2 regions of the Moritella sp. 28 genome follow, and region 2 is predicted to be linked to the other one. Evidence: predicted binding sites of a transcription regulator. Region 2 holds the regulator's gene; the other holds the start of a gene.
What was found. The regulator FliA, encoded in region 2, starts transcription of late flagellar genes. The targets are predictions, from matches to a motif close to CTAAAGNTNNNNNNNNNNNNGCCGATA.
Positions count from the first base shown of each region.

Region 1: a site for FliA is predicted at 3,580-3,606, ahead of HWV02_RS04670 (flagellin). Genes of this name have one in related genera too.

Region 1 covers NZ_CP056121.1:1,019,350-1,027,653, forward strand. Annotated here, with positions in the region: gene flgL (flagellar hook-associated protein FlgL) at 1-1,092, shown strand, start outside; gene HWV02_RS04660 (flagellin) at 1,208-2,032, shown strand; gene HWV02_RS04665 (flagellin) at 2,500-3,327, shown strand; gene HWV02_RS04670 (flagellin) at 3,699-4,520, shown strand; gene HWV02_RS04675 (flagellar protein FlaG) at 4,580-4,993, shown strand; gene fliD (flagellar filament capping protein FliD) at 5,084-6,478, shown strand; gene fliS (flagellar export chaperone FliS) at 6,527-6,949, shown strand; gene HWV02_RS04690 (hypothetical protein) at 6,952-7,269, shown strand; gene HWV02_RS04695 (6-hydroxymethylpterin diphosphokinase MptE-like protein) at 7,279-8,304, shown strand, end outside.
Region 2 covers NZ_CP056121.1:1,150,915-1,159,218, reverse strand. Annotated here, with positions in the region: gene HWV02_RS05330 (chemotaxis protein CheA) at 1-1,406, opposite strand, end outside; gene HWV02_RS05325 (protein phosphatase CheZ) at 1,418-2,170, opposite strand; gene cheY (chemotaxis response regulator CheY) at 2,183-2,566, opposite strand; gene HWV02_RS05315 (RNA polymerase sigma factor FliA) at 2,666-3,391, opposite strand; gene HWV02_RS05310 (MinD/ParA family protein) at 3,393-4,268, opposite strand; gene flhF (flagellar biosynthesis protein FlhF) at 4,271-5,767, opposite strand; gene flhA (flagellar biosynthesis protein FlhA) at 5,814-7,913, opposite strand; gene flhB (flagellar biosynthesis protein FlhB) at 8,003-8,304, opposite strand, start outside.

The DNA.
Region 1 (8,304 bases), 130 kb from region 2:
AGTTACCTGAATGATGAAATCAAAAAAAATACCCAATACCAAACCAATGGGTTGATGCTGAAAAGTACATTAGGCTTAGAAGAGTCAACACTCAATAACTTACATATTGCGATGGAACGTGGACGGGTGCTTTCGGTTCGTGCGCTTAATGGTTCCGTTGATTCGCAAGATAGATATGCCATTTCGTTAGAAATAGACCAAGTACAAAAAGAAGTATTCAGTTTAGTAAATAGTAAAAATGCCAGTGGCGATTTTATTTTTTCTGGTACTGCGTCGCATCTACAAGCGTATGTCAAAGATGATCAAACGGGAGAATATACTTATCGTGGTAATGAACAAGATAATGATATTCAAATCGCGACCAATGTCTATATTAAGGGGAGCGATAATGGCAAGCGAGTGTTTGAATCTGCCCCAGCTCGGTTAACCGCGAATAGCAGTAATCTTACCGGTAATATCATGACCGTGACGACTGAAGTCGTAGACCAAGGGGAATATGATAATTTCCACGGCAAGAATTATGATCATAGTAACCCAGCAAACAATACCTTTAAGCTTAATGTTATAGCGCCGTTACTTCCCGGTAAAAGTGATACTTTTGAGATCTTAGATAGTACTAATAGTGTGCTTCAAAGTGGTAATTTCACTTCAGAAAAGGGAATTCGTTTTAATGGTGTCAACATTACGGCGCAAGGGGCTTCACCGGGTAGTGTCGATATATCTTTAGAGCCACCGAATAATGTCAATATTTTGAACACACTCGAGTCATTAAAAACGGCACTAACGGATACTTCATTATCAAATACCGAATTTCGAGAGCGGATGGCGGATGCACAAATTGGTATTGAAAATGCTAAAAATTCAGTGATGTCTACTATGTCAACGCTTGGTGGTCGTAATAACACGATTACACGTGTAACAGAGTCAAATGAATCGTTTAAGGTTATTAATCAGGAAGCGATGGCAATTCTTACCGAGGCAGATCTTGCCGCGGCAATGACTGACTTAACGAAAGAGCAAAACATTCTTGAGATGAGTTATAAGTCATTTAATAAAATCAATAACTTAAGTTTATTTAACTCCGTGTCATAGGTTGGCACACAACTTGCTATTTTAAATACATAAATAATTTATAGACTGGAACTTAAGCACGACTTACATAGAATTATGTCGCTGCTTAATCACGTTAAACACAGAGGGAAAACGAATGGCTATATATGTAAACACTAACGTTGCGTCTTTAAACTCACAACGTAATTTAACTAATTCGACGAATGCACTACAAACATCGTTTGAACGTTTATCATCTGGTAAACGAGTTAATTCGGCTGCTGATGATGCTGCGGGATTACAAATTGGTTCTCGTTTGGAAGCGCAAGTAAACGGTTTAAACCAAGGCGCTCGAAATGCCAATGACGGTATTTCAATGGCACAAACTGCTGAAGGTGCGTTAGATGAAACAACGAATATGTTACAACGTATGCGTGTGCTTTCAATCCAATCTGCCAATGGCTCAAACAGTGATGCAGACCGTACTGCACTTAATAAAGAATTTGGTCAGCTACAAAATGAAATTGATCGTGTAGCAAAAGATACAACGTTTGGTGGCGAGACGTTACTTGATTCATCATTTAATAATGACTTTCAAGTTGGTGCTGATGCTAACCAAGTCATCAATGTTAAAATTACTACAAACATGAACTCACTCGGTTTAGGTGTTGGTACTGCTGCGTCTAATGTACTTACTGTGGTGGATGCTCAAAAGGCTATCGAAAGTTTGGACACGGCGATTGCGTCGGTAACAGATATACGAGGTGATCTGGGTGCGAAACAAAACCGTTTCTCATCAACAATTCGTAACTTATCAAATATCTCTGAGAATGTATCGTCATCTAAATCTCGTATTATGGATGCAGACTTTGCTGCTGAATCTGCGAAACTAGCGCAAAATCAAGTTTCTCAGCAAGCTGCAAGCACAATGCTAAGTCAAGCTAATCAGCAATCTCAAGTTGCTATGTCGTTATTAGGCTAAGAGGGGGGCTCCCTCTGGCCCCTTTGGGGCCGCCTAATATATTGCTTTTACCTATATCCTTATCGTTATAGTCCTATTTAAGCGCATAGGTAAAAGTATTTTATCTTCCTACTCTCTACTCTCTTTTATTACATCGAATTTTAATCATTCCGATATTAAATCTTATCTTTAAAATCATTGTTTACTTGTACTGGTAGTGTCATTTTTGTCATCAAAAATATAACTGACATTTATTTGTTGTTGAACATTCGCAACTGGCAATATGACGGCAAAATTTTGTCTTGATGGTTCTTAGGGTTTATTAATTATTAATATACACACGATAAAAAATGAGGGTACAGTTTAATTGTAGTTAAAAACAGTGTGTTATAACTTTGTTTTCATTTTAAATGTATTTGGCATGTTGATTGCTTTATCTAAGATACATAACATTTATTTAATTTGAAACAAGCAAAAAGGAAGATACCGTGGCCTTATATGTAAATACAAATGTAGCATCTTTAAATTCACAACGTAATTTGACGAACTCTACAAATGCGTTACAAACATCATTTGAGCGCCTATCTTCTGGTAAGCGTATTAACTCCGCTGCAGATGATGCGGCAGGACTACAGATTGGTTCTCGCTTAGAGTCTCAAGTTAATGGCTTAAATCAAGCTGCACGTAATGCCAATGATGGCATATCTCTTGCGCAAACAGCGGAAGGTGCACTAGACGAAACCACCAATATGCTACAACGTATGCGAGTATTATCAATTCAGTCTGCGAATGGCTCAAATAGTGCCGCAGACCGTGTTGCACTGGATAATGAATATGGTCAGTTGCAAGAAGAAATTAATCGCGTGGCTGCGGATACAACGTTTGGTGGTATGAATTTATTAAATTCGACGTTTAATCAAGATTTCCAAATTGGTCCCGATGCGAATCAAGTCATTACTGTAAAAATATCGACGAACATGAATGCGCTCGGCTTAGGTATTGGTACTGCGACATCTGATATTTTAAACCCTTTAAATGCGCAAACGGCTATTGATAATCTAGATACCGCAATTGCAACGGTGACGGACATCCGTGGTGATCTGGGTGCCAAGCAAAACCGTTTCTCATCAACGATCCGTAATTTAACTAATATTTCGGAAAATGTGTCTGCGTCTAAGTCACGTATTATGGATGCCGATTTTGCCGCTGAATCAGCAAAACTGGCTCAAAATCAAGTATCGCAACAAGCTGCAAGTACCATGCTTAGCCAAGCGAATCAGCAATCGCAAGTAGCCATGTCATTATTGCAAGGTTAATCGTTGCAAGGCTAATAGCCTATTATTTGGCTCGAAAGGGCCAAAATAATACATTTCTATTCTTGGAAATTTCCTTTTCAATTTTTAATTTACCCCGCCCCCTTTTTTGTAACATTAGATTGAGTTGATTAACAATTATTAAACATTTTTGAGTGGTTGCTGTAATCGGTTGAAATTAAACGGTTAAATGTGGATATCTGTTCAAGTTTAGAACTGAATTGGAAATAAATTAAATAAAAATTAAAAATAACTCTAAAGGATGTATTTTTATTGTCGATAACTTTCATGACGATACAAATAACTGATTATTAATAAGGGCTGTATTTTATATACACAGCAGTCCTTTACAGGATTTCTTTTAGGAGACGAATATGGCTGTTTATGTAAATACCAATGTAGCATCTTTAAATTCACAACGTCATTTAGGTAGTGCTACCAACGAATTACAAACTTCTTTCCAACGTTTATCATCTGGTAAGCGTATCAATAGCGCTGCTGATGATGCTGCTGGTTTACAAATCGGTTCTCGTTTAGAGTCACAAGTCAATGGTTTAAACCAAGCATCTCGAAATGCAAATGACGGTATTTCAATGGCGCAAACCGCGGAAGGTGCGCTAGATGAAACAACGAACATGTTACAACGTATGCGTGTAATTTCAATTCAATCTTCGAATGGTTCAAACTCTCAAGCTGATCGTAATGCATTGCAATCAGAATTCAATGAATTACAAACTGAAATCACGCGTGTATCAACGGATACAACGTTTGGTGGTGAAAAGTTACTTGATGGTAAATTCAATCGTGAGATTCAAGTTGGTGCTGATGCGAACCAAACCATTACACTAAAAATGACAACAAGTATGGATGCGACAGCGTTGGCTGTGGGTAGTACTACAACGAATGTTTCATCTGCTGCAGGCGCACAATCAGCAATTACGGCTCTCGATGCAGCGCTTGAAACTGTAACGGGTACACGTGCTGACCTAGGTGCGAAACAAAACCGTTTTTCATCAACGATTCGTAACATCAGCAATATTTCTGAAAATGTATCAGCGTCTAAATCACGTATTGTTGATACTGATTTTGCTGCTGAATCAGCTAAACTTGCACAAACTCAAGTACAGCAACAGGCGGCAAGTTCGATGTTAAGCCAAGCCAATCAAGCCTCACAAGTAGCGCTATCACTGCTTTAATCGTTTAGGTTTATATTTGCCCTGCACCTTGCAGGGCATTTTGGTCTTTGGGGGTTACCATGTCCATTGATAATAATATGGATCATAAGAGCATTCGTTTTAATCCTGACCCTGTTGTGACAAAAGAACCTGTCATAACGAATCCTGCCGTTTTAATTTCACCAATCGAACAAGTTTTACCGATCGAAAATTCATTATCTGAACCCAAAATAGCGAATGATATAAATTTGGAACAAAAATTGCTTGAAGCAAAGGATACGCTACAAGCTCATTTTGATGTTAATAGTAAGAAGCTAAACTTTAGTGTTCATGGTGATACTGGCCGTATGGTAGTTAAAATTGTTGATCCTGAAAGTGGTGAAACACTGAAAGAACTACCATCAGAAGCTGTTTTAAAGATGGTCGCTAACATTGAACAATTTCAAGACAATATATCAGCTAGTTCAGGTCTCTTATTTGATGAGATGGTTTGATTAATACAGCGAGATAAAATAGTCGGATGTTTAATGCGATAGGCAATTATTTGCCTATCGCATTACTATTGATGAAAATTAAGGATACACATGGCCGGTATTACGATGGCAGGTTCAGGTTCAGGTTTAGATCTGGAAACGATCATTTCAACATTTGTAACTGCTGAAAAAACGCCAAAAGAAACACGCTTAAACAAGAAAGAAACCGACCTTACAACGGAGTTATCTGGTATTGGCACTTTGAAAGCGGGCTTGGCCGACTTTAAGACCATTACTGGCCAATTGGGTAATCTGGACTCTTTTTATCAAAGTAAAACTAATATTAATTATCAAGGCCGAAATGTTGAGCAAACCACTGCCGGTAACGGTGTTGATAGCGCTGCGTTGCCTATTACTATTAAAACGAAAGGTGTGGTACCAAAAGGTGCATTTGATGTTGAAGTGAAACAACTTGCACAGGGTGCGCGATTAGAGTCTGATTTTTTACCTGATCGAGAAACCAAACCTGGGCAGGGCATGCTGTACTTTGACGCAGGTAAAGATACTTTCCAAGTGAATGTTAATATCACAGATACCTTACAAAACATTCAAAAGAAGATTAACGATGCGCCTGACAATTACGGTATTAGTGCCAATGTAATTAGCTCTGATCTGGGGGCTAAAATTGTCTATACCTCAGAAAAAAGCGGTAAAGCAAATGATTTAGCCGTTTTCACCTCAGATTCGAGCTTGAGTATTATTTCATCCAGTATGGGTGGCCACCCTGCTACCGATGCGATTATTACGGTGGATGGAAATACTATAACCAAAGATACTAATGTCTTTAATCATGCGGTATCAGGCGTCACTATTACTGCCAATAGTTTGACTAAACTGAACGAGCCTGCCAATTTTTCAACGTCGACAGACCACGCTGCGGTGCAAGAACTCATTTACGGCTTTGTAGATGGTTATAATACCTTGATGGAGAGTATCAATGTATTGACCCACCCTGAGACGGGTGTCTTGAAGTATGACTCAAGCGCACGAAGTATCAAACAGCAACTGCAGAGTATTACTGGCGGCGTGGTTAATGATGCCAATAAGAAACTAAACACCTTATACGGCGCAGGTATTTCGTTAGAAGAAGGTGGGTTGTTAGCTGTTAATCCGTTTGGTATGCATGGGTCTAAGTCTGGTACCCAACGCTTAAATGATGCAGTAAATAACTCATTAGATGATCTTGGCAAACTTTTTGCAGGGAATAATGGTATTGCGGCACAAGTGAATAGCGTGTTGGAAAACAATTTGGGAAATCGGGGGATGATTTATCAGCAGGAAAATATGCTGAATGATAATTTACGTGGTATTGATGATGATCGCGATAAATTGGACCGCCACATTACATCATTTGAAGATACATTACGGAAGAAATATACCGCTTTAGATAATACGGTGTCACGTTATAATGCGACCGGTGATTATATTCGTAGTGTATTAGGTTAATCATATTATTTTTTGGTATTTAAATAAATCAATAGTTAGGTAAAAAACATGAGAGCTAATATAAGACGTTATCAGCAAGTCAGCCGAGAAAGTGGTATTTCTACTGCTGATAACCACCAAGTGATTTTTATGCTGTTACAGGGGTTATTAGATTCTGTAGCGGTAACAAAAGGCTGTATTTTACGTAAAGATATTGAAGGTAAAGCCAAATCTATTAATAAATCAATTAATATTACATCTGGTCTGATCGATGGTATTAACCATAAGATTCATCCCGAGATTGGTGAAAATTTTGATGCGCTTTATCGTTATATACAAGTGCGTTTAAATGATGCGTCATTAGAGCGTTCAGTCGAACCGCTAGATGAAATCACAGAATTAGTCACACCGATTAAAGATGCATGGTTAAACATTCCTCAAGCGGAAAAAGAAAAAGCGGAATCGATGCGCAAGCAAGCTAGCGGTGCTTAATAATGAATGCGACTGACGTTGAATTAATGGCGAAAATATCGGCTATCTCCGCGCAAGCAAAGCAAGCAATTATAGAAGAGCTGTTGGCTGAATGTGATCAACTATTAATCCAACGTCAGGTTTTAATTGAGCAGTTAGTAATGCGTTCAAACCCTGCTCAATCTCTTAATACCCATGCTTTTCTTACTCAGTTAATGGCGGATGACCAAACGCAAATCGCATCATTAAAAAAATCGAAATTAGCCCTTGAATCACAGCAAGCTATCACTAAGCGTAGTGCTAAATCAATTAATCGCTATCTTACTATTAAACAATTTTAGGTTGTTATTATGGACCATTTAAATCACGATATTGCCGCACACATTGCTGCGCTAGAAGTACAACAGCAACAGCGTAAAAAGCAGGTGAGCTTGGCTCATGCCATCGATGCGATTAATGCTAAAGAACAACCTAGCGCAGACCCTATCGCTTTATACCAGACGAATATGCGTGCGTTTGAGCAGTACATTCCCGATATTTACCAATCTTTTGTCAATTATCAACCAACTAAATTTGAATTAACGAGGGTTGATGACGCATTACATTTGGTTGATGTGGATAATAACGTGGTATTAGGTGAAGATTATTTTCATGATAGTTTGATTGATTTTGAGCAGTTTCGTGTTAATCCTCAATTGGCTCGTATTGATTTTTCGGAAGAAATCGAGAGTGCTGGTGATTTCATCCATGTGAAATATCTTAATCAATTTATTAGGGCATTAAAGGGGATTAATAGCAAACATAAAGAAGAATTTGTGTTGCCTGAAGCGGTTAATATGATGGTGTGTTTCGGCTTAGGTTTGGGCTATTTCTTACCTGAAATGCTCAGCAAGCACAGTGTGAAACGGTTATATATTTATGAACCAGAGAATGATTTTTTCTATGCGAGTTTATTTACGCTAGATTGGGCTGATATTCTACAACGTTTGGATGATAGTGGCAGCAGTTTACATTTATGCCTCGGGGCAGATGAAGATGTCTTTTTTAATGACATTTCGTATCAGTTAATGACTAAAGGTCGTTATGATTCGACATTTAGTTTTTGTTATCAGCATTACCAAACAGAGCAAACAAATAGCGCGTTAGAAAAGTTCAATCAGAAAAATTTCCATGTCGCGTTCGGTTTAGGCTTTTTTGATGATAGCTTAATGGCGCTGGCACATCAGTATCATACTTTAAATAGTCATGTACCTTTGTTAGCGAAAGTAGAGCCATTACCGGAATGTGCAACACGATCTGTGTTTATATTAGGGAACGGTCCCTCACTTGATGAGCACATCGATTATATTCGAGAAAATCGAGACAAGGTATTACTT
Region 2 (8,304 bases):
TTCCCTTGTCGCGGCTTGCCATTTTTTTCACGTACATCTGGCATTTCAACGCCATGATCCACCGAGTTTCTCACTAAGTGAACCAGTGGATCAGCAAGTGCTTCCACTAAGTTTTTATCTAAATCGGTTTCTTCACCAATCATTTCAAGATTAATGTCTTTTGATAAACTACGCGCTAAATCACGTACGACACGCGGGAAACGACCAAACACTTTTTTGATTGGCTGCATACGTGTTTTCATTACCGCACCTTGCAAGTCGGCAGTAACAACATCAAGATTAGACACAGCTTTCGTCATATCTTCATCATTACTTGAAATACCTAAACTCACCAAACGATTACGGACAAGGACTAACTCACCGACCATATTCATTATTTCATCGAGAGTCCGAGTATCTACACGCACTGTTGAATCAACTTGTGGCTTCGCTTTTTTCTCTGCTTTTACAGCCACGGTTTCAGTCGATATTGTTGCAGCTGGAGCCACTTTTTCTACTGGTGTAGCAACCGCAGTTGCAGTTTGTGCAACAGGCGTGGGCTTGATATCTGCCACAGAATCAGCAACATTAACTACATTCTTGATTGCTGCAGCTGCACTCGGTGCATTACCCTTACCGTATAATTCATCCAGTAAGTTTTCAAAATCATCGTCATTGAGTTCACCGCTACTAGCAGCCGGCGTAGCAACAACAGGCGCTGACGTTGCTTTTATATTCGTCGCGCTAGCATGCTGACCAACACCATGCAGATCATCAAGTAGTTTTTCAAATTCATCATCTGTAAAATCTGAATTGGAACTGGTCGCGACAGTTGCAGTCGTAGGCTTCGAATCAGCAGTATTTATTGCTGTAGGAGCTGTACCTTTACCGTGTAGTTCATCAAGCAATTGTTCAAATTCAAGTTCTGACATACCATCGATATCAGAACTATTTGCTGATACGGCAGGTACTGCGACCTTCGGAGCTTCAACCTTCGGGGCTTCAACAACAGTTTCTATCACTGCTGCTGGAGTCGCTTCAGGTTGGGTAAGCAAATGAAGTTGATGAATTAATTCCGCATCTGCAGCAATTAATGGTTCACGCTCTTGAATCGCTACAAACATCACATTGACACAATCCAAAGATTTAAGAATGACATCCATGAGCTCTGGTGTTACTGTTCTTAAGCCATTACGCAGGCTATCGAACACATTTTCTGCACCATGGCAAATATCAACCAATTCTGATAATGCTAAAAATCCTGCGCCACCTTTAACGGTATGAAAGCCCCTAAAAATTGCATTAAGTAACTCAGCGTCTTCTGGGCTTTTTTCTAAATCAACGAGTTGTTCAGAGAGTAGCTCCAGAATTTCAGATGCTTCAATCAGGAAGTCCTGTAGAATATCTTCATCAACATCAAAGCTCATCAATATCTCCCTTAAAATCCTAAACTTGATAATAAATCATCAACATCATTTTGGCCGTCTAGTACATCAACGCGTTCACTCGCATTCATGATTGGACCTTCCGCCTCAATGCCACTTATTTCACTTTTAACTGATTCTGTCATTACATTTAGTGGTTTTGAAGCCTCACCAAACATAGTCAACATTTCAACTAATTTAACTTCAACTTCTTGTACTAAATTAATCACGCGACGGATCATTTGACCAGTCAAATCTTGAAAATCTTGCGCCATGAGAATTTCAGTTAAATACTGTCTTAAACTATCGGCATCAGATACTGAAACTTGAAGAAAATCGTCTAATAATTTACAAAGTTCTTTAAATTGACCCAATTGTAAATCACGACTCATCAAGTTCTTCCAATTTGGCATCACTTGTTGAATGCGGTCGTTAAAACTATCAGCAATTGGTAAGCAGGATTCAACTGCATCCATCGTTCTGTTTGCCGCTTTATCCGTCATCTCAATAACATAATTCAAACGCTCTCGAGCATCAGGAAACTCATCGTTAGCTAAGCTTTCAATACGTGTATCTAACTGGAAATCTTCTAATGAATCATGTAATTGACGTGTTAACACACCCACTTTTTCAAATAGTGCATCTGAATTTGTATTCTGAATTTTAGTAATTATTTCATTTGCCATTTCTACCTGACCACACTCTAGCAGTGTCACCAGTTCTTTAGCGTCTTCTAATGAAATCAACGATTCTTGTTGTTCACTCATGCGCATCCTTGCTTATTGAATTCGTTCGAAGATCTTCTCTAATTTTTCTTTTAGTGTCGCCGCTGTAAATGGTTTAATAATGTAACCATTCACACCTGATTGAGCAGCTTCAATAATCTGTTCACGCTTCGCTTCAGCCGTAACCATTAGTACTGGGATATGACATAGCGCTTGGTCTTTACGGATCTCTTTAAGTAGATCAATACCTTGCATACCAGGCATATTCCAATCAGTGACAACAAAATCATAATCGCCATTTTTTAGCATAGGTAATGCCGTGTTGCCGTCGTCCGCCTCATAGGTATTGCTAAAACCAAGATCACGAAGTAAGTTTTTAATGATGCGTCTCATCGTAGAAAAATCATCGACAATAAGAATTTTAATTTGCTTTTTCAAGTTGTTCTCCAAAATAAGTAATTACAATATTCACAGTCCCTGATCCCATAAATATCTTACTTCAATATTCAAGTACTAGATAAATAGTACCAATTAAACTTAGTCATCTAACCAAGCATGCATGCGCGCTTTCACTCGATGCATCGCTTGGCTGTGTATTTGACTCACACGAGACTCGCTGACACTGAGTACTTCCCCGATCTCTCTTAGATTTAACTCTTCATCGTAATAAAGCGATAAGACTAAGCTTTCTCTTTCGGGTAGTGTTTTAATGCAGTTTGCTAATGCTTGCTGAAAACGTAGCTCAGAAAAATCAGCACAAGGAGTGCTTGATTTTCCTTCGTAAATTGAATAGGCATCTTCATTACTCGCGGTCAAATCTTCGACCGCCAATATATGCCCACTATTAACATCCATCAACATACTATGGTAGTCAGTCAGGTTTACGCCTAATTCTTCAGCAACATCCGTATCTTTTGCATCCGTACCCGTTTGTTTTTCGATACGGTCAATGGCAGCAGCAATATCACGGCCATTTTTATGCACCGATCTTGGGACCCAATCCCCACGTCTCATTTCATCAATCATTGAGCCGCGGATACGAATACCAGCATAAGTTTCAAAGCTAGCGCCTTTAGAGCCATCAAAGTTGCGCGCAGCATCCAGTAATCCAATCATACCCGACTGGATTAAATCATCTAACTGAACACTCGGCGGCAAACGGAGAAGCAAGTGATGGGCAATTCGTTTTACTAAAAAACCGAATTGCTCAACAGCATGACTCTGTTGCGACTGGATGTTGCTGTAAGCGGATGCCTTATTCACTTCAATCTTCTACCCTAGCTTTGTTTTCAAACAGGTTCTCAATGAAGAACTCCAAATGACCGCCGACTTTATTCGGTACTGGCCAAGTTGCAGCTCGACTTGCTAACGCTCTAAACGCCAATGAAGCGGGCGCTTTTGGAAATGCTTCTACAACCACTTTCTGTTTACGAACGGCTTGACGAACACTGTTATCAAACGGAATACAAGCAACAAGCTCTAATGTTGCATCTAAAAATCGGTCCGTTACACGTGTCAATTTAGTAAATAATTCTTGGCCTTCACGTAAACTACGCACCATATTGGCCACAATTTTAAAACGATGAACACCGTGTTCTTTTGATAATAACTTAATTAACGCATAAGCATCCGTGATAGATGTCGGTTCATCGCAAACCACCATTAAAATGTCTTGTGACGCGCGACAAAAACTTAATACCATGTCCGAAATACCGGCGGCGGTATCAACCAGTAATACATCAATAGGTGTTTTCAATTCAGCAAAAGCACGAATTAGACCCGCGTGCTCTTGTACTGATAATTCAACCATCGAACGCGTACCAGATGTTGCCGGTGCGATTAAGATCCCATTCGGACCTTCAATCAAAATATCATCTAATGTACATTCACCCGAAATAACGTGAGAAATATTTTTATGTACGCGTAAACCGAGTAAAACATCGACATTTGCCAACCCAAGATCGGCATCTAAAACCATGACTCGCTTACCTTGGGCCGCGAGTGATACTGCCATGTTCAGTGTTACGTTAGTTTTACCTACGCCACCTTTACCACCTGAAACGGCAATGACTTTAACTTTTTTGTTATTACTCATTTGTCTTAGACCACTTGCTTGATCGAAAAAAATATTTTTATTCATTACTATTTATCATCGCCTAACCAAAAATGCGTATCGTTTTGTTCTTCTAGCGTATCTCTGTTAAATACAGTACGAACTAATTGCTGTGCATTGGCTGAGTCTATATCTTCAGGAACCCTTTGCCCATTTGTTATATATGCAATCGGTAGTTCATGTTGTATTAGTACACTTAAAATCTCACCTAAGCTTAAACTTTCATCCACTTTACTTAAAATACAGCCCGCTAACGGAATATGATGAAAATGCTCTAATGTTTCTTGTACAACCCTACGCTGCGCAGTTGCAGGGACAACCAAATAGTTACGAATCACGACTTTTTCATTATTAACTAATGTATCTAACTGTTCGGATAAACGCTTGTCACGCTGTCCCATCCCGGCAGTATCAATCAAGACTAAACGTTTACTTCTTAACTGATACAAGTATTGTGCCAACTCTGCTTCATCACGGGCAACCTTAACAACACACCCCATAATACGCCCGTAAGTCGCCAATTGTTCGTGAGCACCAATACGATATGTATCAGTAGTAATCAACGCAACATTCTCTGAGCCATGCAACATGGCAAATTTTGCCGCTAATTTGGCGATAGTTGTCGTTTTTCCCACGCCGGTTGGGCCAACTAATGCAACAGCACCACCTTTACCCAAAATATCATCTTGCGCAATGAGCACACTGTCCGTCAGTAACGCTTCGATCTGATCCCAAGCCGACTCAATCGAACAGTTTTCAGCCACACAGTTAGCGAGTTGGTCTGCAACCTCTTCGGTAAAACCAATCTTAACAAGATGTTTGATCAACATAGCACGAATAGGTTCATTACGTTCAACTTCCTGCCACTGTAATCCTGAGACTTGGTGCTCAAGCAACTTTCGAATTGAGGCAAGCTCAGCCTTCATCGCACTCATGTCTTGTTGGTTGTCACTTTTCGGTGTAGTCGACTCAAACTGCTTATAACCAGCTTGTTGAGAAGAGCGCGCCATACCATCACGCATTTCATTTTGTTCTGCGAGTGTCGCCGGAGCAGTATTTGGGCGTTCAGCAAAGCGACGAGCGACCGGTTTCTTTAAAAAACTGGTATCCCAATTATTTTTTTCACGCGTATTATCATCGTTATTGATTGCTTGTGACATTTGCTGTTTATGTTCTTGCTGACGTGCCAATAAGCTCGCTAATGAGTCATTTGGCGCGACGGGTCGCTCTGGTTCTGCTTGCTGTGACAGTTCATTATTCATTAATTTTTTGAAGTTGAATTTAGATGCCGATAAATTGACGGAGTCTTCAGAAAGTTGACGTTCTGATTTATTTGCTACAGTTTTTGGTTCGCTTACTTTTTCAGGTGCGACAGGCTTACTTTCAGAGAAATCCACAGCAGCAACTATTTCAATGCCACCGGTGACCTTTTTGTTAGACATAATAACAGCGTCGGGGCCAAGAACCTCTTTGACCTCAGCCAATGCCGCTCGCATATCTTTGGCAAAAAAGCGCTTTATTTTCAACTTAACATCCTTAGTTCTGTTCGCTACTTAAATTTTTATTTACGTGTTATTGACCAACAACACTGACAATTCGAATCTGTTTATCATCAGGTACTTCTTGATATGATAATACGCGTAATGAGGGTATTGAGTATTTCACAAATTTCGCTAATGTTGACCTTAATACCCCAGAGGTAAGTAAGATCGCCGGTTGTCCCGCTAATTCTTGATTTTGTGCCACCTCTGTTAATGAGGTTTGCATCCGTTCAGCTAAACCAGGTTCAATACCCGCACCTTCACTACCAGCAGCCTGTAAAGACTGGTGTAATATTTGCTCTAATTCAGGGGCCAGTGTCACGACAGGTAATTCACTGTCGATACCATTTATATCCTGAACAATCATGCGGCGTAAGCTTACACGGCAAGCAGAAATCAACACTTCTGGATCTTGCGTTTTAGTACCATATTCAGCCATTGTTTCAACAATGGTGCGAATATCTCGAATTGGCACGTTATCATGTAATAGCCCTTTCAACACCTTCACAACAACCCCTAACGGTAAAATTTCAGGGACTAAACTTTCGACCAATTTAGGATGTGTTTTCGCTAATACATCTAATAAATTCTGCACTTCTTCATAACCGAGTAATTGCGCAGCATTGTTCAGTAGTAACTGACTCAAGTGTGTCGCAACAACTGTAGCTGAGTCAACAGCTGTATAACCCAAGGTTTGCGCTTGATCACGCTGTTGAGGATTGATCCATAAAGCAGGCAGGCCAAAAGCGGGGTCTATGGTTGAAATACCATCAATCTTGCCATATACCTGACCCGGATTAATGGCTAACTCTTTATCATGGAAAATTTCAATTTCGCCATTTGAAACTCCCATAATATTAATACTATAACAATTTGGTGGTAATTCGAGGTTGTCACGAATATGCACTGCGGGCACCAAAAAACCTAATTCTTGAGAAAGCTTCTTACGAACACCTTTAATACGGTTTAATAACTCACCACCTTGGCTCTTATCAACCATGGGAATAAGTCGGTAGCCAACTTCCAGACCGATCGTATCTACGGGTTTAACATCCTCCCAATCAAGATCTTTCTGATCATTCAAACTCGCTTTAATATCTGCATCTTCTGGCATATTGGTTTTCTCTTCTTCACGCTTGGCTGCTGACTTCATTAGCCACCAAGCCCAAGTGCCAGTAAGCACACCAAAACCGATGAAAGCAAGATGTGGCATACCCGGTACTAGCCCCATTACCGTCATAATGGCAGCAACAACAGCCAATGCCTTTGGATTGGCCACCATTTGGCCCGTGACTTGAGTGCCGAGTTTTTCGTCTTTATTTTGACGGGTAACAATAATAGCTGCAGAAATCGATAAGAGTAGTGACGGTATCTGCGCAACCAGACCATCACCAATAGTCAATAATGTGTAAATTTCACCAGCTTCCGCAAAACTTAAATCATGTTGTGAAATACCAATGATGAGGCCACCGATAATATTAATGAATAAAATCAATAAACCAGCAACCGCATCACCTTTAACAAATTTACTAGCACCGTCCATCGAACCATAAAAATCAGCTTCTTGAGTGACTTCTTCTCGGCGCAATTTAGCTTTATCTTGGTCAATAATACCTGCGTTCAAATCGGCATCAATCGCCATCTGTTTACCCGGCATAGCATCGAGCGTAAAACGCGCACTTACTTCCGAAATACGTCCCGCACCTTTGGTCACCACGGCAAAGTTAATAATCATTAAAATCATAAACACGATGAGACCTACCGCCAAATTCCCGCCTATTACAACAGAACCAAAGGCATCGATAACTTGTCCCGCAGCATCACCGCCATTATGCCCTTCTAACAACACCACTCGTGTTGAGGCCACATTCAAGGCTAAGCGTAGTAATGTTGCAATTAACAAAACAGTCGGAAATGCAGCAAAATCAAGTGGTTTATTGACGTATACCGAAACAAGCAGAATTAATAACGATAAAGCGATATTAAAAGAAAAGAATACATCTAATAGGAATGCAGGTATCGGTAACACAACCATGCCGAGTGTAGCTAACACAATTATCGGGGTGCCGATATTTTCTAGCGCAATCGCTCTTTTACCCCATATTTTTGACAGATTTGTTGCTACTTGCATTCCGAGACCTCAAAATTTAATGCTTGATAGTATAAAGCAATAATCATACCGAAGGCAAAATCATTCAGTGCTGAAGTCCACAAATGACACTAATATTTTAGGTCATCAGGAATATCTATGGTTTTTGGTAACGGTTTAGGCCGATTACCTTTACGTTGTTTAAATTGTTCGAGCTGATAAACATAGGCAAGTATCTGTGCTACCGCGATAAATAACCCTTCAGGTATTGGATCATCAATCTCAGTAGTATGATAAATAGCACGTGTTAAAGCCGCTGATTCTAAGATTGGTACTTTGTTTTCTTTCGCCATTTCACGAATACGGAATGCCACTTGATCAACACCTTTAGCCACAACTTTAGGTGCCGCGTTACCGGTTTTTTCATATTTTA